Glaciimonas sp. PCH181: one gene and its partner. The protein of the gene in region 1 interacts with the protein of each later gene in a pairwise test. Links are inferred from orthologs where the notes say so. Each region holds a gene or a part of one and is shown in the gene's direction. Other genes may lie near its edges. The genes, in order: pheT and secD.

The links.
Region 2: the proteins of pheT (region 1) and secD interact in binary tests that used the Escherichia coli proteins (3 or more experiments, as listed by UniProt). The link is inferred for Glaciimonas sp. PCH181 from one-to-one orthologs.

Annotation. Positions count from the first base shown.
Region 1 is NZ_PYFP01000001.1:2,021,066-2,028,718, reverse strand. Bases 1-3,069 are described here. They hold pheT (phenylalanine--tRNA ligase subunit beta), read left to right. Parts: upstream 1-356; coding sequence 357-2,783; downstream 2,784-3,069. Other genes in these bases: C7W93_RS09395 (integration host factor subunit alpha), read left to right, coding at 2,970-3,069; pheS (phenylalanine--tRNA ligase subunit alpha), read left to right, coding at 1-264. In the rest of the region: more of C7W93_RS09395, read left to right, coding at 3,070-3,383; C7W93_RS09390 (MerR family transcriptional regulator), read left to right, coding at 3,392-3,817; upp (uracil phosphoribosyltransferase), read left to right, coding at 4,010-4,660; C7W93_RS09380 (autotransporter serine protease), read right to left, coding at 4,816-7,653.
Region 2 is NZ_PYFP01000001.1:2,778,498-2,791,484, reverse strand. The notes cover bases 5,317-8,207. They hold secD (protein translocase subunit SecD), read left to right. Parts: upstream 5,317-5,777; coding sequence 5,778-7,637; downstream 7,638-8,207. Other genes in these bases: secF (protein translocase subunit SecF), read left to right, coding at 7,809-8,207; yajC (preprotein translocase subunit YajC), read left to right, coding at 5,317-5,446. Also shown: C7W93_RS12735 (LysR substrate-binding domain-containing protein), read right to left, coding at 1-283; ATP-dependent DNA helicase RecG, read right to left, coding at 429-2,564; tRNA preQ1(34) S-adenosylmethionine ribosyltransferase-isomerase QueA, read left to right, coding at 2,796-3,830; tRNA guanosine(34) transglycosylase Tgt, read left to right, coding at 3,840-4,967; more of yajC, read left to right, coding at 5,048-5,316; more of secF, read left to right, coding at 8,208-8,753; C7W93_RS12700 (MFS transporter), read right to left, coding at 8,886-10,310; C7W93_RS12695 (metalloregulator ArsR/SmtB family transcription factor), read left to right, coding at 10,388-11,053; C7W93_RS12690 (ABC transporter ATP-binding protein/permease), read left to right, coding at 11,211-12,987. UniProt on the Escherichia coli protein: Part of the Sec protein translocase complex. Interacts with the SecYEG preprotein conducting channel. SecDF uses the proton motive force (PMF) to complete protein translocation after the ATP-dependent function of SecA.

The DNA of each region.
Region 1 (7,653 bases):
CCCTCTTATTTCCCGTTTACCGAACCTTCCGCTGAGATCGATATTGCCTTTGGCAGCGGTCCGCTCAAAGGTAAATGGCTAGAAGTTTCCGGTGCCGGTCAGGTACATCCAAGTGTCGTGCGCAATATGGGCCTTGATCCTGAGCAGTACATTGGTTTTGCGTTCGGCTCCGGCCTCGAACGCCTGACGATGCTGCGCTATGGCATCAACGACTTGCGTCTCTTCTACGAAGGCGATTTGCGCTTTTTAAAGCAATTTAATTAAAGCTGGTCACCCAAGATGTCTCGGATCATGCGCCTTATTTACGACGCGCAACTGATCCGAGTCTTCCCTGATAGTTTTTGAAGGTTTACCCTATGCAATTCTCTGAAAGCTGGCTGCGTACCATGGTCGATCCGAAGATGACTTCGGACGAACTATCCCATTTGCTGACAATGTCTGGCCTTGAAGTGGAAGAGATCGCGCCCGTCGCGCCACCATTCACGCAGATCGTCGTCGGCCACGTGCTTGAGATCGGCAAACACCCGAACGCTGACCGGCTCAATGTCTGTCAGGTGGACGTTGGCACAGGGACACATTTAACGATCGTATGCGGCGCTGCGAATGTGCGCGCCGGTCTTAAAGTGCCGTGCGCAATGGTGGGCGCGATCCTGCCACCGGGCGCAGACGGTAAGCCTTTCGAGATCAAAATAGGCGAGTTGCGCGGCGTAGAATCGCAAGGCATGCTGTGTTCCGCCCGCGAATTAAAGCTGTCCGAGGATCATGATGGGTTGCTGGAATTGGCCGATGATGCCCCAGTCGGCATGAATTTCCGTGATTATTATGAGTTAAACGATCTGAAATTTACGATCAAACTCACCCCAAATAAAGCTGATTGCCTGTCCGTTCTGGGCGTTGCGCGTGAAGTATCCGCTTTGACTGGTACGCCGCTCAAGCAGCCGACATTTGAAATCGTCAGCGCAAATATTGCTGACGCATTACCGGTCAAAATTTCCGCCCCTGACTTATGCGGCCGTTTTTCAGGTCGTATTATTCGCGGTCTGAATGCCAAAGCTGCGACACCGCAATGGATGAAGCAGCGTCTGGAGCGCAGCGGTCAGCGTTCGATTTCAGCACTGGTGGATATCTCCAACTATGTGATGCTGGAATTGGGACGACCGACCCACGTATTCGATCTGGATAAAATCCATGGCAGCCTCGATGTGCGTTGGGGCAAAACCGGCGAATCGCTAAAACTGTTAAACGGCAACACCGTCAGCGTTGATGAGTGGATCGGTGTGATTGCCGACGAACAGCAGATTGAGTCGCTGGCGGGCATCATGGGCGGCGATGCGACAGCTGTATCGCTCGATACACAAAATATTTATCTGGAAGCCGCATTTTGGTTTCCGCAAGCGATTCAAGGCCGTGCACGTCGCTTCAATTTTTCGACCGATGCTGGCCATCGCTTTGAGCGTGGCGTTGATTTCGCTACCAACGTTGAACATCTCGAACGCATCACCGCGCTATTAATCGATATCTGCGGCAATGCAGATACCAAGATCGGCCCTATCGACGATCAGCAGGTTAATTTGCCGCAGCGATTGCCAGTGACTATCCGCACCGCACGCGCCGTCAAAGTCATCGGTGTGCCGCTGACAGATGCATTGATTGCCGACATCTTTACGCGTCTTGGTTTGACTTTCTCGCAAGAGCCGGGTGTATTTCAGGTGACGCCACCATCGTATCGCTTCGATATTGAAATTGAAGAAGATCTGATTGAAGAAATCGTTCGCGTGTACGGATTTGAAAACATCCCTGCATTGCCGCCAGTTGCGCCAAACACGATGTTTATTGCGCCGGAAAATACGCGCTCGTTGTTCGCCATTAGTCATAAACTAGCCGCGCTAGATTATCAGGAAGTGATCAACTACAGTTTTGTCGAAGAAGCGTGGGAAGTTGACTTTGCCGCTAACGCGCAGCCGATTAAACTACTCAATCCTATTGCCAGCCAGATGAGCGTCATGCGTTCGTCGCTGGTCGGCAGCCTGGTCGCCAACGTTAAATACAACCTGAATCGCAAGGTTAGTCGGGTACGGATTTTCGAGGCCGGTACGGTATTCTCGCGCAATCCAGACGTGCAAGATGGCCCACTATCGGTAGCAGGTTTCGATCAGCCTAAACACGTTGCCGGATTAGCCTACGGACCGTATGCCGAAGAGCAATGGGGCCAACCTGGCCGGGCGGTGGATTTCTTTGATGTCAAGGCGGATCTTGAGGCGCTGTTTGCGCCAATAACATTGCGCTTTGCCAAAACAGAGCATCCGGCATTGCATCCGGGCCGCGCAGCGCAAGTACTGCTAGACGGCAAAGTAGTCGGTTTTATTGGCGAGCTACATCCGCGCTTGCAGCAGAAGTATGAGCTGCCTTTGGCACCGGTCGTATTCGAAGTTACCGCAGATGCTTTGCAACAACGCGCGATACCAAAATACGCCGAACTATCAAAATTTCCAGCCGTCGTCCGTGATCTTGCTGTGGTGGTGAAACAGGGTGTTCCAGCGCAAGATTTACTGGATATTTTTGCCGCCGAGAAGCGTACTAACAATGCTTGCCGAATTCTGCAAGCCTTTGTTTTATTTGATGAATATCACGGCAAGGGACTGGAAAATGACGAAAAAAGTCTTGCTTTCCGATTTACCTTGCAAGATACTGAAAATACCCTGCAAGACGACACCGTGGAAGCTGCTATGACCGCTTTGATTGCTGCAGTCAGCAAACTTGATGGTGCGAAACTGCGTACCTGAACAGACTCGGCAGACGCGGAAATTGTTAAAAAAATAAATTAGTGGAATGCCGCGCCGACTTTATTTACGTCGGCGCAGCGGGTGGTTTCATCAGTTGTTGGAACACGACTAAGCGTTGCGTCGATTGGATAGCACCACACGATGCAATGACACGTAAAACAGGGTAATAAACAGAATGAACGCAGAATGAGCGATATGCAGGCAGTCGAGTTTGAGTCCGTTCTGGACGCCGATCTGAATCGAGCGATGCGCGAGGCACAGGCACGTTCGCAGGCCGAAAAAGATTTACCAACATTGACCAAAGCAGAGTTGGCGGAACTCTTGTTTGAACAAGTCGGTCTCAACAAGCGCGAAGCCAAAGATATGGTCGAAACTTTTTTCGACGAAATGCGCAATGCGCTGGAACGTGGCGAGGCCGTGAAGTTATCCGGCTTTGGCAATTTTCAGTTGCGTGACAAACCACAGCGGCCAGGTCGCAATCCAAAAACAGGTGAGGAAATCCCTATTACAGCCCGTCGCGTAGTAACGTTTCATGCCAGCCAAAAGCTGAAGGGCATGGTCGAGGCTACCTCTCAACAACCTTTTTCCCTCTCCCTTTAAGCTAATCCATGAATGATCGTATTAGTAAGTCTGAGGTTATCGTCCTACCGCCGATTCCTGCAAAGCGTTATTTCACCATTGGTGAAGTGAGCGAATTGTGTGGTGTGAAGCCGCACGTTTTACGCTACTGGGAGCAAGAGTTTACGCAGCTTAAGCCGGTCAAACGACGCGGCAATCGGCGCTATTATCAGCATCACGAAGTATTGTTGATCCGTCGCATCCGGGAACTGTTATACGAGCAAGGTTTTACCATCAGCGGTGCGCGCAATAAGCTTGACGGTCGCTTGGCGCAAGCTGAAAAAGATTCGATGGCGGCAGCGGCAGAGGCGGCCCAAAACAAGATTAATTTGATTGAAGTGCGTCATGAGTTAGAGCAGATTCTGGCGTTGCTGACAATTGCACCTGAAGCGAAAACGGTTGCGGCCACTAAATAGTTATTATTCAGTAGCAACCAAGAGGCAATAATCACTAGCACTAGATCGCGCGGGTTAGCGGCCGGGAATAGGCATAGTCTTGCTGCGATCGCCATAGATCGTTATAGCGTGTCTTACCCGCCGTGAGCGACAATCATGCGCGCTCTACTTATTTTACAAACAGCCTCACATTCGGCTTAGAAACTGCCCATCATGCTCAGCGATCCACGCTTCCCAAATCTTTTTATCCTTAATCATCCGCTGATTCAGCACAAGCTGACGCACATGCGCAGCAAGGAAACCTCCACGCGGACTTTCCGCCAGCTACTGCGCGAAATTACCCAGTTAATGGGTTATGAAATCACCCGTGATTTACCGCTCACCACGCAACGCATCGATACCCCGATTCAAAGCATGGATGCGCCCGTAATCGCAGGCCGCAAGTTGGCTGTGGTGCCAGTATTGCGTGCCGGTATCGGCATGAGTGATGGCCTGCTGGATCTGGTGCCATCGGCGCGGGTAGGGCATATCGGCGTATATCGCGATCCCACTACATTAGAGCCAGTCGAATATCTGGTACGCCTGCCAGATCTGGCTGAGCGCACATTTATTCTCTGCGATCCGATGGTTGCTACCGGCAATTCAGCTGTTTACGCCGTCAATGTCCTCAAGCAACGTGGCGTCACCGACGCGCAGATTATTTTCCTGGCGTTGGTTGCTGCACCGGAAGGCGTGCAAGTATTCCAGGATGCGCATCCAGGCGTTAAGTTATATGTTGCCAGCCTGGATTCGCATCTTGATGAGCACGCCTATATTGTTCCTGGTTTAGGCGATGCCGGTGACCGGATTTTCGGTACAAAATAGTTTTTGAAGATTTACCCGCCGCATCATTCTTTGCGGTGCAATACAGAAACAGCAAAAAACAGCAAGAAAGAACAGGAAACAGCAGGAAACAGCGCGTGACTACAAAACAATCGTAGTGCGCGCTTTTTTATGCAGCGCGAAATCACGTTGTCGCATTAATCCAAATGAAGCCGAATACCCGCAGAGACCACATTATTCAATTTGCCTGCCTGACCGAATTGCGCATCATAGTTTGCAAACCAGCCTAAGCGTTTGGTGATATCGGTTGCTATGCCAATACCAACCCAACCGGTGTTGCGCGCCATGCCGATACCTTTTACCTGAAAACCAGTCGTTGGCGCACCGGTGTAATTGGCATCGAAATCAAGTTTTCCGCTGCCAAAAGCATGCTGCCAGGCGGCGTACATCTGCACATAACTTTTACCGGCGAATGATGTAAATGTCGAGTTTGCACGCAGACCCAAGGTACTGGCAACTTGCTGATAAGACTGATTTTTAGCGGTCAAGCCGAACGCGCTACCCGATTCAGTAAAGCTGCCACGATTGACGCGATCATACGAAACGCCTGCAAACGGTGTCATGCTGATGTTGCCAGAAAGTGCCTGATCGAACCCTGTTTCCAGATACGCCGATAACACTTTGTCGTTGTGACGTGCATCTAATGTATCGGTTGTCGATCCCATCATCACGCTACGATTAACGCGGCTATTGACGGTGGCGATACCACCGCGACCACTGACATACACATCGGTGCTGCCGACCTCAAATGCGTGACGTCCGTAGACCGAAACACCAACGCTCTGACTTTTTGATTGACCGCCGAAACGGTTAAAGTGAGCCGTGCTGTCCGAATAAGCCAAGGCCGCACCGATCACTGTTTTTTCATTCAGATGCGTATCTACACCAAACTGACCGCCTGCCAGCGATGTATTCGCACCGGCAAAACCATCTTGCGCCAACTTACCTGAACTACCGATCACACTAGTCCATAAACCGTGTTTTGCCGTCGAACCAGTATTGTTGCCGAATTGCGCCAGTCGGTTCGATAAATCACGATTCACTGCTTGCGACTGCTGAAACGTCAGCGCTTGTGCAGAACCGTGGATCTGGCCTGAAAGGCTATCGATCACGTCCGCAACGTTCGCTGTTGTCGTATTTTGCAGCTCTGCAGCGGCGCGCATAAACGTCGCTTGTGTACCCTCAGTATTTCCTGCCGTGGCCAGCGTATCCGCCACTTGCATTGCTTGTTCCAGATTTTCAGCCGAGTTCATGCGTGTTGCATCGCCGCCGAAAGACTGCTCTGCCATGTCGCGCATATTTTTACGCTGAATCGTCAGATCGACCTGATTTTTTGTGTATTCAAAGCCTGTATTTAACAATGCAATGTTGCTATCTTTGCCCGCAAAAGAGGCGTCTTCAAACGTACCGATTACGCCGCCGTTTGCCTGCAGTATCGTATCTTTTGTTCCTTGCGCAGTAACAAAACTGGCCGCCTGGCCTGTACGTGGATGCATTATTAAGCTTGATTCATCCAGTGTTGCAGTTCCACCGATAGTCAACGGCGCGCCAATGTGTTTGTTCAGCGTTGCACCTGCATCTACCGCATAATTTCCAGCAATCGTCATCCCTTTACCTGCGACTGTCATCGTGCCCGAATTTTGTACATTGCCACCGATCTTGCCATTGTCGGCACGCAGCGTGGCGAACGATGCGACTGTGACACCGGCGCGTACTGAGCCAGTGATATTCAATTCGCCATATTGCACATGATTCTCACCGGTATAAGTATTTGCACCGGATAAGGTCAAGCTGCCGTTACCATCTTTGAACAGGCCTGCGTTGCCAGCGATGTCGTTACTGAACGTGTAGGCATTGTCATCGCTGCCCAAATCTGCAATAAAATCACCAGCCAGCGTTAATTTCTTATCAAATAAAGACGGTCCTTTTACGGCTTTGCTGGCGTCTAATACACCCCAGCCATATGTGTTGCGATCTTCCTGACGCGTTGCCGTCGATAAAATTGTCTGACGCAAGGTACTGGCATTCATCCACGGATAGGCTTGCTGCACCAACGCCGCAGCGGCGCTGACTGCTGGCGCGGCAAATGAGGTGCCGTCCATTCTTTTTCCAGCTACTTTTGACTGAAAGTCTCCTGGAGCGGCTAAACACCAGTTTTGTGCAACGCCGCAACGATTAACGCCTTCAGCAAATTCCCCCGCCTTGCCATACATGCCGTCGATGGCGTTGACCGACGTTACCGCAAGCCAGCGTTCTTCTAGTTCTGGCGACCAGTAAGGCAGACCGGCGTTGACTGTCGGATTCGCTTGATTTGAATTTCCTGTTGCGAAAACGAATAAGAGATCTTCGCCGGTATTCGGCATGCCGACATAAGACCATTTCTCCGTCGTATCTTTTGGTTTTGTCGAGATGTCGCCGGAACCCAGCGATATATTAACGATGCGCACATCTTTAGCTGCCAGATCCGCAAACATCTTTCGCGTCAGCATAGAACGCTTTTGTGGTTCATCTACTCCGGCTGCGGCACCAATCATTTCAACCTGCGGTGCCACGCCTGAAGTGCGACCGCCCAATATTTCAGCCACTACCGCGCCATGCTGACTGCCATTACCTTTACCGCCGTTTTGATAAAAAGTTTTTTCGGTAAGACCAGCCAACTCCGAATGCGATGAATTGAAATCACCATCGACAATCCCGACCTTCACACCTTTTCCAGTCAGGCCATTTGCATGTGCTTGCTTTACTTTAAAAGGATCGTCTGTATTAAACGCGCCGGGCTTTTGCGGCTTAACTGGCTTTGGGGTAATAACCGGCGTCGTAGATTTGTCTGGATTGATTACCGTGCCAATTATTGGCGTAATGACTGTTGGCTGGGTAGAGATCACACCCGGCGTGCCTGGATTATTTGCACCGCTTCCACCGCCACCACCACCGCAGCCGATCAGAAGAACAGAAATGGCGATACATGATGCATT
Region 2 (12,987 bases), 760 kb from region 1 along the record:
ATCGCAGCGGGCCAGCTAGTGGATCTTTGTTTTGATTGGCAATCTCGCGGATGGTGGCGGTCTGCTCCAATACGCGCTCAGCTTGGGCGACAATCTGTAAGCCTAACGGCGTGACAGAAATTTCACTGCCGCCGCGTTCAAAAATCACGACGCCTAATTCGTCTTCCAATTTTTTGATGGCGACGGACAAAGTCGGCTGGGCGACGAAGCAAGCTTCAGCGGCGTGCCCAAAATGCTTTACGCGGGCTACTGCCACGATGTATTTCAATTCGGTCAGAGTCATGTTGTTATCTTCGTATATTTTTTAAATCGCAGATAACCGGTCGGAGCCGGCGACACATTTTGATGGACAGGATGCGATAAAAGCTGCACCGAAAGTGCCCCCTAGGCATACTTAAATCGCACCTAAGAAGCACTTTTTCTGTCACTTATACCTTCAGAAAATCCTCCCGGCCATTCAGCCAGCGTGTCAGATGACATTCTACCGTCGTCACGTTTTCTGGCGTTGGATGATGCAATAACTGTTCGGCTAGCGCACTGGCCTGATCGACTATCCATTGATCGGTGCTCAAGTCGGCGAAGCGTAACATCGCTTGTCCTGACTGGCGCGCGCCCAAAAATTCTCCGGGACCGCGTATTTCCAGATCACGCCGTGCAATTTCAAAACCGTCCGTGGTTTCTCGCATTGTCATCAGGCGTTGCTTGGCGATCAGGCCCAATGGACTTTGATACAGCAGCAAGCATACGCTGGCAGCGGTCCCACGTCCAACCCGCCCGCGTAATTGATGCAATTGCGACAAGCCAAAACGCTCGGCATGTTCGATCACCATCAGCGAGGCATTCGGCACATCGACGCCGACTTCAATCACCGTGGTGGCGACCAGTACGTGAATCTGGCCTGCGATGAAAGCCTCCATTACGGCCTGTTTTTCAAGCGGTTTCAAACGTCCATGCACCAGGCCGACCTGCAAATCGGGCAGCGCTTCCACCAGCATGGCGTAAGTCTCGGTGGCAGTTTGTAATTGTAAGGCTTCGGACTCTTCGATCAGCGGGCAGACCCAATATACCTGGCGTCCTTCTTGTGCCGCCGCGTGGACCCGCTCAATGACTTCATCGCGCCGATTCTGATCGACGCTGCGAGTGACGATCGGCGTGCGGCCTGGCGGTAATTCGTCGATCACCGAGATTTCCAGATCGGCGTAATAGGTCATCGCCAGGGTCCGTGGGATCGGCGTGGCGCTCATCATCAATTGATGGGGAACGATGTCAGAGGCGACGCCGTGACGTTCGCTCTCGCCATTGCTTTCGGTTGCTGATTTTTGTCGTAGCGTCAAGCGCTGGCCTACGCCGAAACGGTGCTGCTCATCCACAATTACCAGACCGAGCTTGGCAAATTGCACCGTCTCTTGAATCAACGCATGCGTACCAATCACCAATTGCGCTTGTCCAGAGGCGATGCGTTCTAGCGATGCCTGTTTTTCTTTCTTTTTCAGGCTTCCCGTAAGCCACGCCACGCTGATGCCCAATGGCGCCATCCAGGCCGCGATTTTACGGAAATGCTGATCAGCCAGAATTTCGGTCGGTGCCATTAACACTGCTTGAAACCCGCTGTCGATCGCTTGCGCGGCCGCCAGTGCCGCCACCACGGTTTTGCCGCTGCCGACATCGCCTTGTAGCAAACGCTGCATAGGAAATGACTCTTTGATGTCAGCCCGAATCTCTGCCATGACACGTTCTTGCGCGCCAGTCAGTTTGAACGGCAAGGTCTTCAGAAAAGCCTTGGACAATTTTCCCACTAGCGGCAATGCACGGGCATTTTGCGCCCGACGCTCAAATTGTGCGCGCTTCAATGACAATTGTTGTGCCAGTAATTCGTCAAATTTCATCCTTACCCATGCAGGATGTGAACGATCTTCCAGCGCGCCTTCATCGATCTCTGGCGGGGGATTATGTAGCAGTCGGACCGCGGCCTCAAAAGTCGTTAATTGGTAAGTCTGTAGCTGCGCTGGCGACAAAGTATCGCGCCATTCGATTTTTTGCATCGCATCGACGATCGATTTGCGCAGGAAAATTTGCGATAATCCTTCGCCTGATGGATAAACCGGGGTCAACGCCTTCGGTAGCGGGGCCCCTTCAAGCACGATCTTGTAGGTTGGATGGACCACCTCGGCACCGAAAAAACCATGCCGAATTTCACCGCGTGCGCGCACCCGAGTGCCGACTGCCAATTGTTTGGTCTGGCTACCGTAAAAATTCAGAAACCGCATCATTAGCTGACCGCTATCGTCGGCCAGTGTTACCACCAGCTGGCGTCGCGGTCGATATTGGATATCGCAGCTGGTGACGATGCCTTCTACCTGCGCAACCGTGGTCCCCATCATATTTCCCTGATGAATCGGCACGACTTCGGTTTCGTCTTCGTAACGCATCGGAAGATGCAGCACCAGATCCATATCGGTGCGTAGGCCAAGCCGTGCCAGCTTGGTTTCACGACTTGCAGCCGGGGCTTTGACGGCCTTGCCAGACTTATTGGGTGGAGTTGATTTTCGCGTTGGGTCGGGCATATAGGCCGTAAATGGAGCGGCTGGGCGTAAAATAGCGGGTTGTTCGAGATAAATGCGGCGCTGATGAACGATTCCGATAGTCGGTAATAGTTGGCGCTGCACTCCGAGAGAGTCTTTTCGGTTGCCATTGTAAAGGCTACTTGCTGCATGCGTAAGGTGGAGAAGTCTTGAAATTTGGCCTTGAACGCATGTTTTGATTTTTTATTAATTATTTATTGGCCTTAGTTAAGTATGCATTCTCTTTCCGATTACGATTTCACGCTCCCACCTGAACTGATTGCCCAATTGCCGCTGTCTGAGCGCAGCGCTTCGCGCTTATTGCATGTTGATAATACCAATGGCGCGGCGTTGATTGATCGTCAGTTCACCGACGTGGTTGATCTATTGTTGCCCGGCGATTTACTGGTTTTTAACGATACACGGGTGTTAAAAGCACGATTTTTCGGTGTGAAAGACACCGGCGGCAACGTCGAAGTGCTGGTTGAACGTGTGCTCGATAATCGTACAGTCCACGCGCAGGTGCGGGCATCAAAATCGCCGCCAACGGGAACCAACATACGTCTGGCGGAGGCTTTCGATGTCACCGTCGGTCCGCGCGTAGGCGAATTTTTCACGCTGATTTTTCCGACTGACGTGTTCGAATTGATTGAGGCACACGGTCGGTTGCCGTTGCCGCCCTATATCGAACACACCGCGGATGCGTTCGATGAAACCCGTTATCAGACCGTCTATGCAAAGGAGTTGGGGGCGGTAGCGGCCCCGACAGCCGGTTTGCATTTCGATCTGGCGTTGCTCGAACGTTTGCGTCAAAAAGGGATTAATTTTGCCTATGTTACGCTGCACGTCGGCGCGGGCACCTTCCAGCCAGTGCGCACAGAAAACCTCGCAGATCATAAAATGCATACAGAGTGGTACACCATCGATGTCGCGACCGTAGAGGCGATACGTGCAACCAAGGCTGCTGGCAGGAGCGTGGTAGCGGTGGGCACGACCAGCTTGCGGGCGCTGGAATCGGCATCGCAATCGGGCGAATTGCAGGCTGGCGGCGCGGATACGGCGCTATTTATTACGCCGGGTTATCGTTTTAAGACGGTGGATCGTCTGATCACCAATTTCCATCTGCCAAAATCGACGTTGCTGATGCTGGTTTCGGCTTTTGCCGGTTATGACGTGATCAAAGCAGCGTATGCACACGCGATTGTGCAACAGTATCGTTTCTTCAGTTATGGCGATGCCATGCTGCTGACCACTCAAAAAAACATTTAAAGAATCTCTATGCTTGAATTTACGTTGTTAAAAACCGAAGGAAAAGCACGCCGCGGCCGCGTCAAGCTGAATCACGGAATCGTCGAGACGCCAATCTTTATGCCCGTCGGGACGTATGGTTCGGTGAAAGCCATGTCGCCGCTGGAACTGAAAGAAATCGACGCGCACATCATTTTAGGGAACACTTTTCACCTTTGGCTGCGACCGGGTATCGAAGTCGTCAAGAAGTTTGGCGGCTTACACAAATTCATGGGTTGGGATAAGCCGATCCTGACTGATTCCGGCGGGTTTCAAGTATTTTCTCTTGGAGCGATGCGTAAGATTACTGAGGAAGGCGTAAAGTTTTCGTCACCGATTAATGGCGATAAGTTGTTTTTATCACCAGAAGTGTCGATGCAGATTCAGAAAGTTTTGAATTCCGACATTGTGATGCAGTTTGATGAATGCACGCCCTATGAAATCGACGGTCGTCCTGCGACGCAGATTGAGGCCGCCGAGTCGATGCGGATGTCGTTGCGCTGGGCCAAACGCTCGCAAGATGAGTTCAAGGGCGGCGAAAATCCAAATGCCTTGTTCGGCATTGTGCAGGGCGGTATGTTTGAACACTTACGGGAAGAATCTCTGGCCGGTTTGAATGCGCTGGATTTCAATGGCATTGCGATTGGCGGTTTGTCGGTCGGCGAGCCAAAAGAAGAAATGATGCGCGTGCTGGAATATATCGGGCCAAAACTACCGGCAAACAAACCACATTATTTAATGGGGGTCGGCACGCCGGAGGACTTGGTCGCCGGTGTTCAGAATGGCGTCGATATGTTTGACTGCGTGATGCCGACCCGTAATGCGCGTAATGGGTGGTTATTTACACGATTTGGTGACGTGAAAATTAAAAATGCGCGCTATAAAGAAGATACGCAGCCGCTGGATGAAAGTTGCGGTTGCTATGCCTGCAAGAATTTCTCCCGCGCTTATTTGCATCATTTGCATCGCACCGGTGAAATTCTCGGGGCCCGCCTGAATACTATCCATAACCTGCATTACTACCTGGATTTGATGCAAAACATCCGTAATGCGCTGGATGAGGAACGTTTTACCAGTTTTGTGGCTCTGTTCCACGCGGACCGGGCGCGCGGAGTCTGAGATTAAAGTATCGCTTTATAGTAATAAACTTCCCCATTGACACGCCAAGCATAAGCAGAATGCGATTCCTGCACCGCCCAATGCTAAAATGCGAAGTTATTTTAAAACAACCACTTTTTTGGAGCATTCTAGTGTTCATTACTACTGCATATGCGCAGACTGCGCCTGCCGCAACAACTTCTGCCGGCCCTTTTGGCCTTGGTGGCAATCTGACCAGCTTCCTGCCGATCATTTTGATGTTTGTTGTACTGTATTTCCTGATGATTCGTCCACAGATGAAACGTCAAAAAGAGCAAAAATCCATGATGGATGCACTGGGCAAGGGCGATGAAATCGTTACAGCTGGCGGCATATTGGGCAAAGTAACGAAAGTTGCTGACGGTTATGTCACGCTGGAAATTGCTAGTGGCACTGAAGTTACTCTGCAAAAAAGTGCAGTAACGACATTGCTGCCTAAGGGCACGATCAAGACGCTGTAATTGGCGTCTTTGGTCGCTGATCGAGAAGCGCCTCTTGGGGCGCTTTATTCACATGATCAGGTCCATAGGTTGGTGTCGTACTTATTTATTAGCTGCAAAAAAGTTAAATGGCCGTTAGCCGAGATACACCGGTTTATCATCGTTTTTACCAATGGTGTCTCGCTATTGGGTATGAAAACCAGCAAACTCCGTTGCCGGCCAGTATTTTTTTGGGTTGATCCTGAAATGCGGCACGTCCCATTTCACCAAGCGTCCCAGTCAGCATCGGGCACCATTTATAGAAGTAAGAGTTTGTAGCAAGTTGCGGACTCACACAAAACGCTGAAACACTATGAATCGCTACCCCCTCTGGAAATATATTGTGATCGTCTTCGCGCTGTTGTTTGGCGTGCTGTACACACTGCCGAACTTTTTTGGCGAATCACCTGCGGTGCAAATCAGCAGCGGAAAATCTACCCTGAAGGTAGACAGCGCGCTGAGCGGACGGGTGGAGCAAGTCCTCCAGCAAGCCAATTTGGCGCCCCTCAGTATCGTTTTTGATGACGCCGGTCCGCAAGGTTCTGTACGTGCGCGTTTCGCCGATACCGATGCCCAGTTCAAGGCTAAGGCCTTGCTGGAAAAAGAATTAAATACCGACCCTACCGATCCGACTTATGTCGTCGCCTTCAATTTGGTCCCAAACACACCGCAATGGCTGCAAAGCATCCATGCGTTCCCGATGTTTCTGGGGCTGGATTTGCGCGGCGGTGTGCATTTTCTGATGCAAGTCGATGTAAAGGCCGTGGCAAACAAGCGTATTCAAGGCCTGCAATCGAGCGCCCGCAGCATTATGCGCGACAAGGATATTCGCTATAGCGGCATCGACCGTAACGGCGACGCAATTGAGATGCGCTTCCCGGATCAAGATACGTTGAGCAAAGCCAGGGATTTGTTATCAGGGCAATTGCCTGATCTGACGCTGACAGACGGACCGGCGGGCGGGGATATCAAGCTGATCGCCACGTTGAAGCCGGACGTATTGAAAAAAACTACCGATGAAGGTGTACAGCAAAATATTCTGACCCTCTCCAAACGCGTGAATGAATTAGGTGTTGCCGAGCCGATTATTCAACGTCAGGGTGCAGACCGCATCGTTGTGCAGTTGCCAGGTGTGCAAGATGTTTCGCGCGCTAAAGACATCATTGGTCGTACCGCGACGCTGGAAGTACGCATGGTCGATGAGTCGGTCACGCGTGGCACTGAAGAAACTGCCGCCGTACCATTTGGCTCCGAACTGTTCAAGGTCGGTAAGAATGCACCGGTCATCCTGTACAAAGATCCTGTGTTAACCGGCGACTATATCTCTAACGCTTCGGTGTCTTTCGACCAGAATCACCAACCAGCGGTCAGCATCGATTTGAACGGCGATGGCGGTCGTAAGATGCGCTCTGCCACACGCGATAAAGTCGGTAAAGCGATGGCTGTCGTGCTGTTTGAAAAAGGCAAGGGCGAAGTCCTGACGGTCGCAACGATTCAAAGCGAATTGGGTTCCAGCTTCCAGATTACCGGCATGGGTACTCCGCAAGCCGCCGCTGATCTGGCCTTGCTGATGCGCGCCGGTTCGCTGGCTGCACCGATGGAAATCATCGAAGAACGTACTATCGGACCGCAACTTGGTGCTGAGAATATCAAAAAAGGTTTTGATTCAACCTTGTATGGCTTTTTGGTTGTTTCAGTATTCATGATTTCTTATTACTTGCTGTTCGGTGCATTCAGTGTGATCGCATTGTCGGTCAACCTGTTGCTGCTAGTAGCGGTATTGTCGACTTTGCAGGCAACTTTAACGCTGCCCGGTATCGCCGCGATCGCGCTGACGCTGGGTATGGCGATTGATGCGAACGTGCTGGTGAATGAACGGATACGTGAAGAACTGCGTAAGGGAAATTCTCCTCAGGCGGCAATTGCATTAGGTTTTGAGCATGCGTGGCATACCATTCTTGACTCCAACGTGACGGCATTGATTGCCGGTGTCGCATTGCTGATTTTTGGTTCCGGTGCGATTCGCGGCTTTGCCGTGGTGCATTGTCTGGGTATTCTGACTTCAATGTTTTCGGCGGTGTTCTTCTCGCGTGGCTTGGCTAATTTGTGGTACGGCCGCCGCAAGAAACTGACGACTTTGTCGATTGGAAAAGTCTGGCATCCCGGCGAATAACGATTGAAAAGACCATTACCCGGTTTTTAAAGTGACTGAATGGCGCGCTAATAACAGGCGCTAAACAGACCAAAAAACCGCAAAAATAGATGTTGATATGACCGTACTGCCATTTTATATTTACCCTTAACTGGATGAGTAAAATGGCAAGGTCGAACCGAAAGGAATGTGATGGAGTTTTTCCGAATTAAAAAAGATATTCCGTTTATGCGCCACGCATTGATTTTGAATGTGGTGTCGGCGCTGACGTTTGTCTTGGCAGTGTTTTTCCTTTTTCATAAAGGTCTGCATTTGTCGATCGAGTTCACCGGCGGTACGGTGATGGAGGTCACGTATAGCCAGCCAGCGAATATTGAGGGCATCCGCAAAACGGTTGAGGATATCGGTTTTACCGACAATCAGATTCAAAGTTTTGGGACTGCACAAGACGTTTTGATCCGCTTGCCAGCTAAAAAAGGCGTTAGTTCATCGCAACAAAGCGAAACTGTTTTGAATGCACTGAAGGCTAAAGATCCTGATGTTGTATTGAAACGGAATGAGTTTGTCGGTCCGCAGGTGGGTGATGAGTTGGCGCACGATGGTTTGATGGCGCTGCTGTTCGTTGTGGTCGGCATCATGCTGTACCTGGCGATTCGCTTTGAGTGGAAATATGCGGTTGCCGCGATTATCGCGAACTTGCATGACGTGGTGATTATTTTGGGATTTTTTGCGTTCTTCCAGTGGGAGTTTTCACTCACGGTATTGGCGGCGGTGCTGGCGGTACTGGGTTATTCGGTGAACGAATCGGTCGTGGTATTTGACCGGGTACGTGAAACTTTCCGGGACCGCAAGTTCGGAAAAATGGCGACGCCGGATGTCTTGAATCATGCGATTACCAGCACTATTTCCCGGACTATTATTACCCACGGAAGTACTGAAATCATGGTGTTGTCGATGCTGGTCTTTGGTGGCCCGACCCTGCATTATTTTGCTGCGGCACTGACTATCGGTATTTTGTTCGGTATTTATTCTTCGGTGTTCGTCGCCGCAGCGCTTGCCATGTGGCTAGGCGTGAAGCGTGAAGACTTGATCAAGCCGATCAAGGAAAAAGATGAAACAGAAGGCGCGGTCGTTTAAGCGCAGTCGATAAAAAAACCAGTCTTCGGACTGGTTTTTTTATGGCGATTAACACATGTTAAATGACCGTTTATTTTTCTTGGCTTTATTCAGAGGTTTAGCGCGACCATCGTTTTGCGGCCACTTTTGTCATCAATGAAATGATGGAGGTAGCATCCTGCGACTTAGCCAAATGGCTAATATCGGCGCAATCGCAAAGCTGCCGAATAGCCAATATGCAGCACTGCTTGCGCCACGTAATCCACCCGGCGTCGATAGCCCTGCGGTATTTGCCAGCAGACCAGCCAATGCCGCACCGATAGCCATCGCATACAGTTGCACCGTCGTGATGGCGGATGAGGCCAGATTTTCTTCTCCGACCGGCGCGGCTTTCATGACACGTGTCAGCAAATGCGGCCAGCCGAGTCCTACGCCAAAGCCGACTCCGGCTAAGGCGATGACCAATATTGTCGTTTCTAATGCCAACGGCAGACGGTCGTGCTCTGGCATGACGATTGCCAGCACGATCAGCGCCAGCGCCACGCACACAGGACCAATGCGAATCATTCGATCAGCGGCGATACCGTTGCGACTTGAGCTGATGAGCGATGCGATGCTCCAGCCACCTGCCATGGCGGCGGTCATATAACCGGCCATTAGCGGTGTGTGAAGATGAATTACTTGCAGAAAGTAGGGCACAAAAATTTCAGTCGTGGTACCCATCATCAACAGACAGACGCACGCAAAAATGGCCCCCAGCGGCGAGTGAAGCGAATACGCGCCGCTGGGCAATAGCCGCACTGTTGCACGCTGATCCAGCCAGGCCAACAAAATGCCGAGGCCCAAACCGATGGCGACGCCGATGATTTTTCCTATCGTTTGCGTGAATAAGTCGCCGATAGCGATCACCAATACCGATGCGGCCAGCAAGCAAATTTTACCGAAGGGAACTCGCAGCGTTCCGCGGTCTGCCGCGTTATCCTGACGACTATCGAGTTGACTGCTAACGATCACGGCTTGCAACGCTGCGATTGGTAATAGCACCCAGAATGCCAGCCGCCAGTTGCCGGTTTGGGCAAATAGGCCACCCACCGCAGGTCCGAATAGCGTCGCAATGCCCCACATGCCCGAAACTAGCGCCACCGCTCGCGACCATAAGCGCTGCTCAAATACGATCCTGATCAACGCATAGCTGAGAGCTGCCAGAATTCCGCCCCCCAAGCCCTGAACGCTACGGCCGACTAATAACCATGCCATTGTCGGGGCCGTCGCGCAGCCTATCGTACCGATGGAAAACAATGTCAGTGCGCATAAATAGGCAGCGCGTGGCTGGAATATATCGATCAATTTTGTGGAGAGCGTGGAGCCAAGAATCGAGGCGACTATAAACAGCGTGGTGTTCCAGGCGTAATAAGGCAGCCCTCCGATATCGCGCACGACCGATGGCAATATCGTGGTCACAATGTGAACATTAATGGCGTGCAGAGCGACGCCGCCGGTCAGTGCGATGGCGCGCAAAGCATTGCGACCGGCGAGTAAATCTCCCCAAGTGGGAGCGGCGGTGGATAGGGTCTTCAAGTGCACCTCGACAATTGCATTAATCGGCTTTAATATCCAAGAAATTAGTTGGATATTGCGGAGTGTAAAGCCGAAAAATGGAATATACAAGAAATAACTTGGATAATAGCGAAGCGCAATCTACCGCCGACCGTATTCTTTTGCGTCTGAAGACCAAAGGCGCCGCTTCGACCGCGACCCTTGCGCAAGAACTTGACATCACGGTTGAAGCCGCGCGTCTGCAAATGCAGAAACTGTTCTCCGGTCATTTGGTTGCCGGTTTGCAAGAGGCCTCTTCAGGCGCTGGGCGACCGCGCCAAAATTGGGTGCTGACCGCCACTGGCCATGCCCGTTTTCCCGATACGCACGCGCAATTGACGGTCGATCTGATTGGCTCAGTCAGGCAATTATTTGGCGAGAGTGGCTTGGAAAAACTGATTAGTCAGCGCGAAGATACGCTGCGGGTAACTTATTTTCAAGCCTGCGAAGGACTGACGGCAGTGGAGGACAGACTAGCGAAATTGGCTTCGCTACGCGAGGCCGAGGGCTATATGGCAACGGTTGAACGCGATGGCGCAGATTGGTTGCTGATAGAAGATCATTGCCCTATTTGCGCAGCCGCAAGAACTTGTCAGGGCTTTTGTCGGTCCGAACTCGAGCTATTTCAAGAAGTTGTGGGCGGTGGCGCTGAGGTGAGTAGAGAGGAGCATTTGTTTGCCGGAGCACGCCGATGCGTCTATCGCATTCGCTCTATCGTAGCCTGAAGCAAAAGAAACGTTAAACCGCCATAATTGCTGGCAGTCAGTCTCTTCAGGCCGGACGGCGGCATAAATTGTGCCGCTTGCTCGTGTATTTTCCTGATAGCTTTGGACGATTATCAATCGTAATGTGTCATTTCCGAAAACTTGGGCAGGAGTAAAGATGGATTGGAATAACGAAGTGCTGCTGAGCTTGATCTGGTTAGGGAAAGCTTTCATTATCAGCATTGTTTGCGTAAGCCTGATTGTCTGGTTGTTGTCGCGCTTTACTGTGTGGGGCCGTCAATTCGGCCGTCTGACCTGGGATTTTTTCAGACCGGGCCGCAGCAAGTGGCCATTGTTCTGGTTAGCGGTGATTGTTTTCCTGACACTGTTTTCGGTCCGCATGAATGTCTTGTTTTCATTTTGGAGTAATGGTCTTTACAGCGCTTTGCAAAAGCTCGATGCCAAAGCATTTTGGACCATGGTCATCATATTTTCGGTGCTGGCGACGATCCATGTCTTCCGTGTCTTGGTAAATTTTTACGTTCGGCAGGCATTTTTGATTCATTGGCGGGTCTGGCTTACCAACAATTTAGTCGATCGCTGGTTTGCCAATCAAGCCTATCACCGCACCCAGTTTGTCGCTCAAAAAATCGATAACCCCGATCAACGTATCCAGCAGGATGTCGAGTCATTTGTCGCCAGTTCGCTGGCGCTGTCGATGGGCGTGCTGGATTCAGTGGTGTCTTTATTCTCGTTCAGTTTCATCCTCTGGGGTTTGTCAGGCGCGTTGGCCATGTTCGGTATGGAGATACCACGTGCAATGGTATTTCTTGTGTACATCTACGTATTGATTGCGACGATTTTTGCTATCAAAGTCGGTCACCCATTGATGCGCTTATCTTTCTTGAGCGAAAAATTCAATGCGGACTTTCGTTATGCCTTGGTACGCATCCGCGAATACGCCGAAAGTATTGCCTTTTTTCGGGGAGAAAGCGTCGAGCGCGGCACGTTGGCAGCAAGATTTAGCAGCCTGATTGCGAATATGTGGGCGATTGTCTCGCGATCACTCAAATTCCAGGGGCTGAATTTGGTAGTCAGCCAGGTCGCCGTAGTATTTCCTTTAATTATTCAAGCACCGCGTTTTTTTAGTAAGCAAATTACGCTGGGCGACATGATGCAAACGGCGCAGGCCTTTGGTCAGGTGCAGGACGCGCTATCGTTTTTCCGTAACGCTTACGATGATTTTGCCAGTTACCGCGCCACCATGAATCGTCTGACCGGCTATCTCGATTCAATTGATGCGGCGGCAAAATTACCGGGCGCGCAGATTGGTTATCAGCAAAATGCGTTCGAAGTGAATGGACTGACGGTGAAAAGCCCGGCACAGACCATGCTGGTTGAGAACTTGAATCTGCATCTGGCACCCGCGGCATCGCTGCTCATCCGAGGTCGTTCAGGTGTTGGTAAGACGACATTGCTGCGCGCTGTTTCCGGTTTATGGCCTTATGTCGACGGCAGCATCGTGCGCCCAGATTCCCAGCACGCGTTGTTCTTGCCGCAAAAACCCTATTTGCCTTTGGGCACGCTACGTACCGCTTTGCTTTATCCCAGCGTTGCCCAGACCAATGATGATGACGCCGCTGACGTGCTGCGCAAATGTCAGCTAGCGCATTTGATCCCGAGGCTGGACGATGAAGCCGATTGGAGCAATATTTTATCGCTAGGCGAACAGCAACGGCTGGCAATTGGCCGCGTGTTGCTGCGCCGCCCGCAAGTGTTGTTCCTGGATGAAGCGAGTTCGGCGATGGATGAAGGAATGGAACATGCGATGTATCAATTGGTGCGCGAATCGCTGCCACAAGTTATTTTGGTCAGCGTAGGACATCGCAGCAGTCTGGCGGTATTTCATGCGCAGGAACTGGTATTGCTGGGGGCCGGAAAGTGGCACTTGGCTG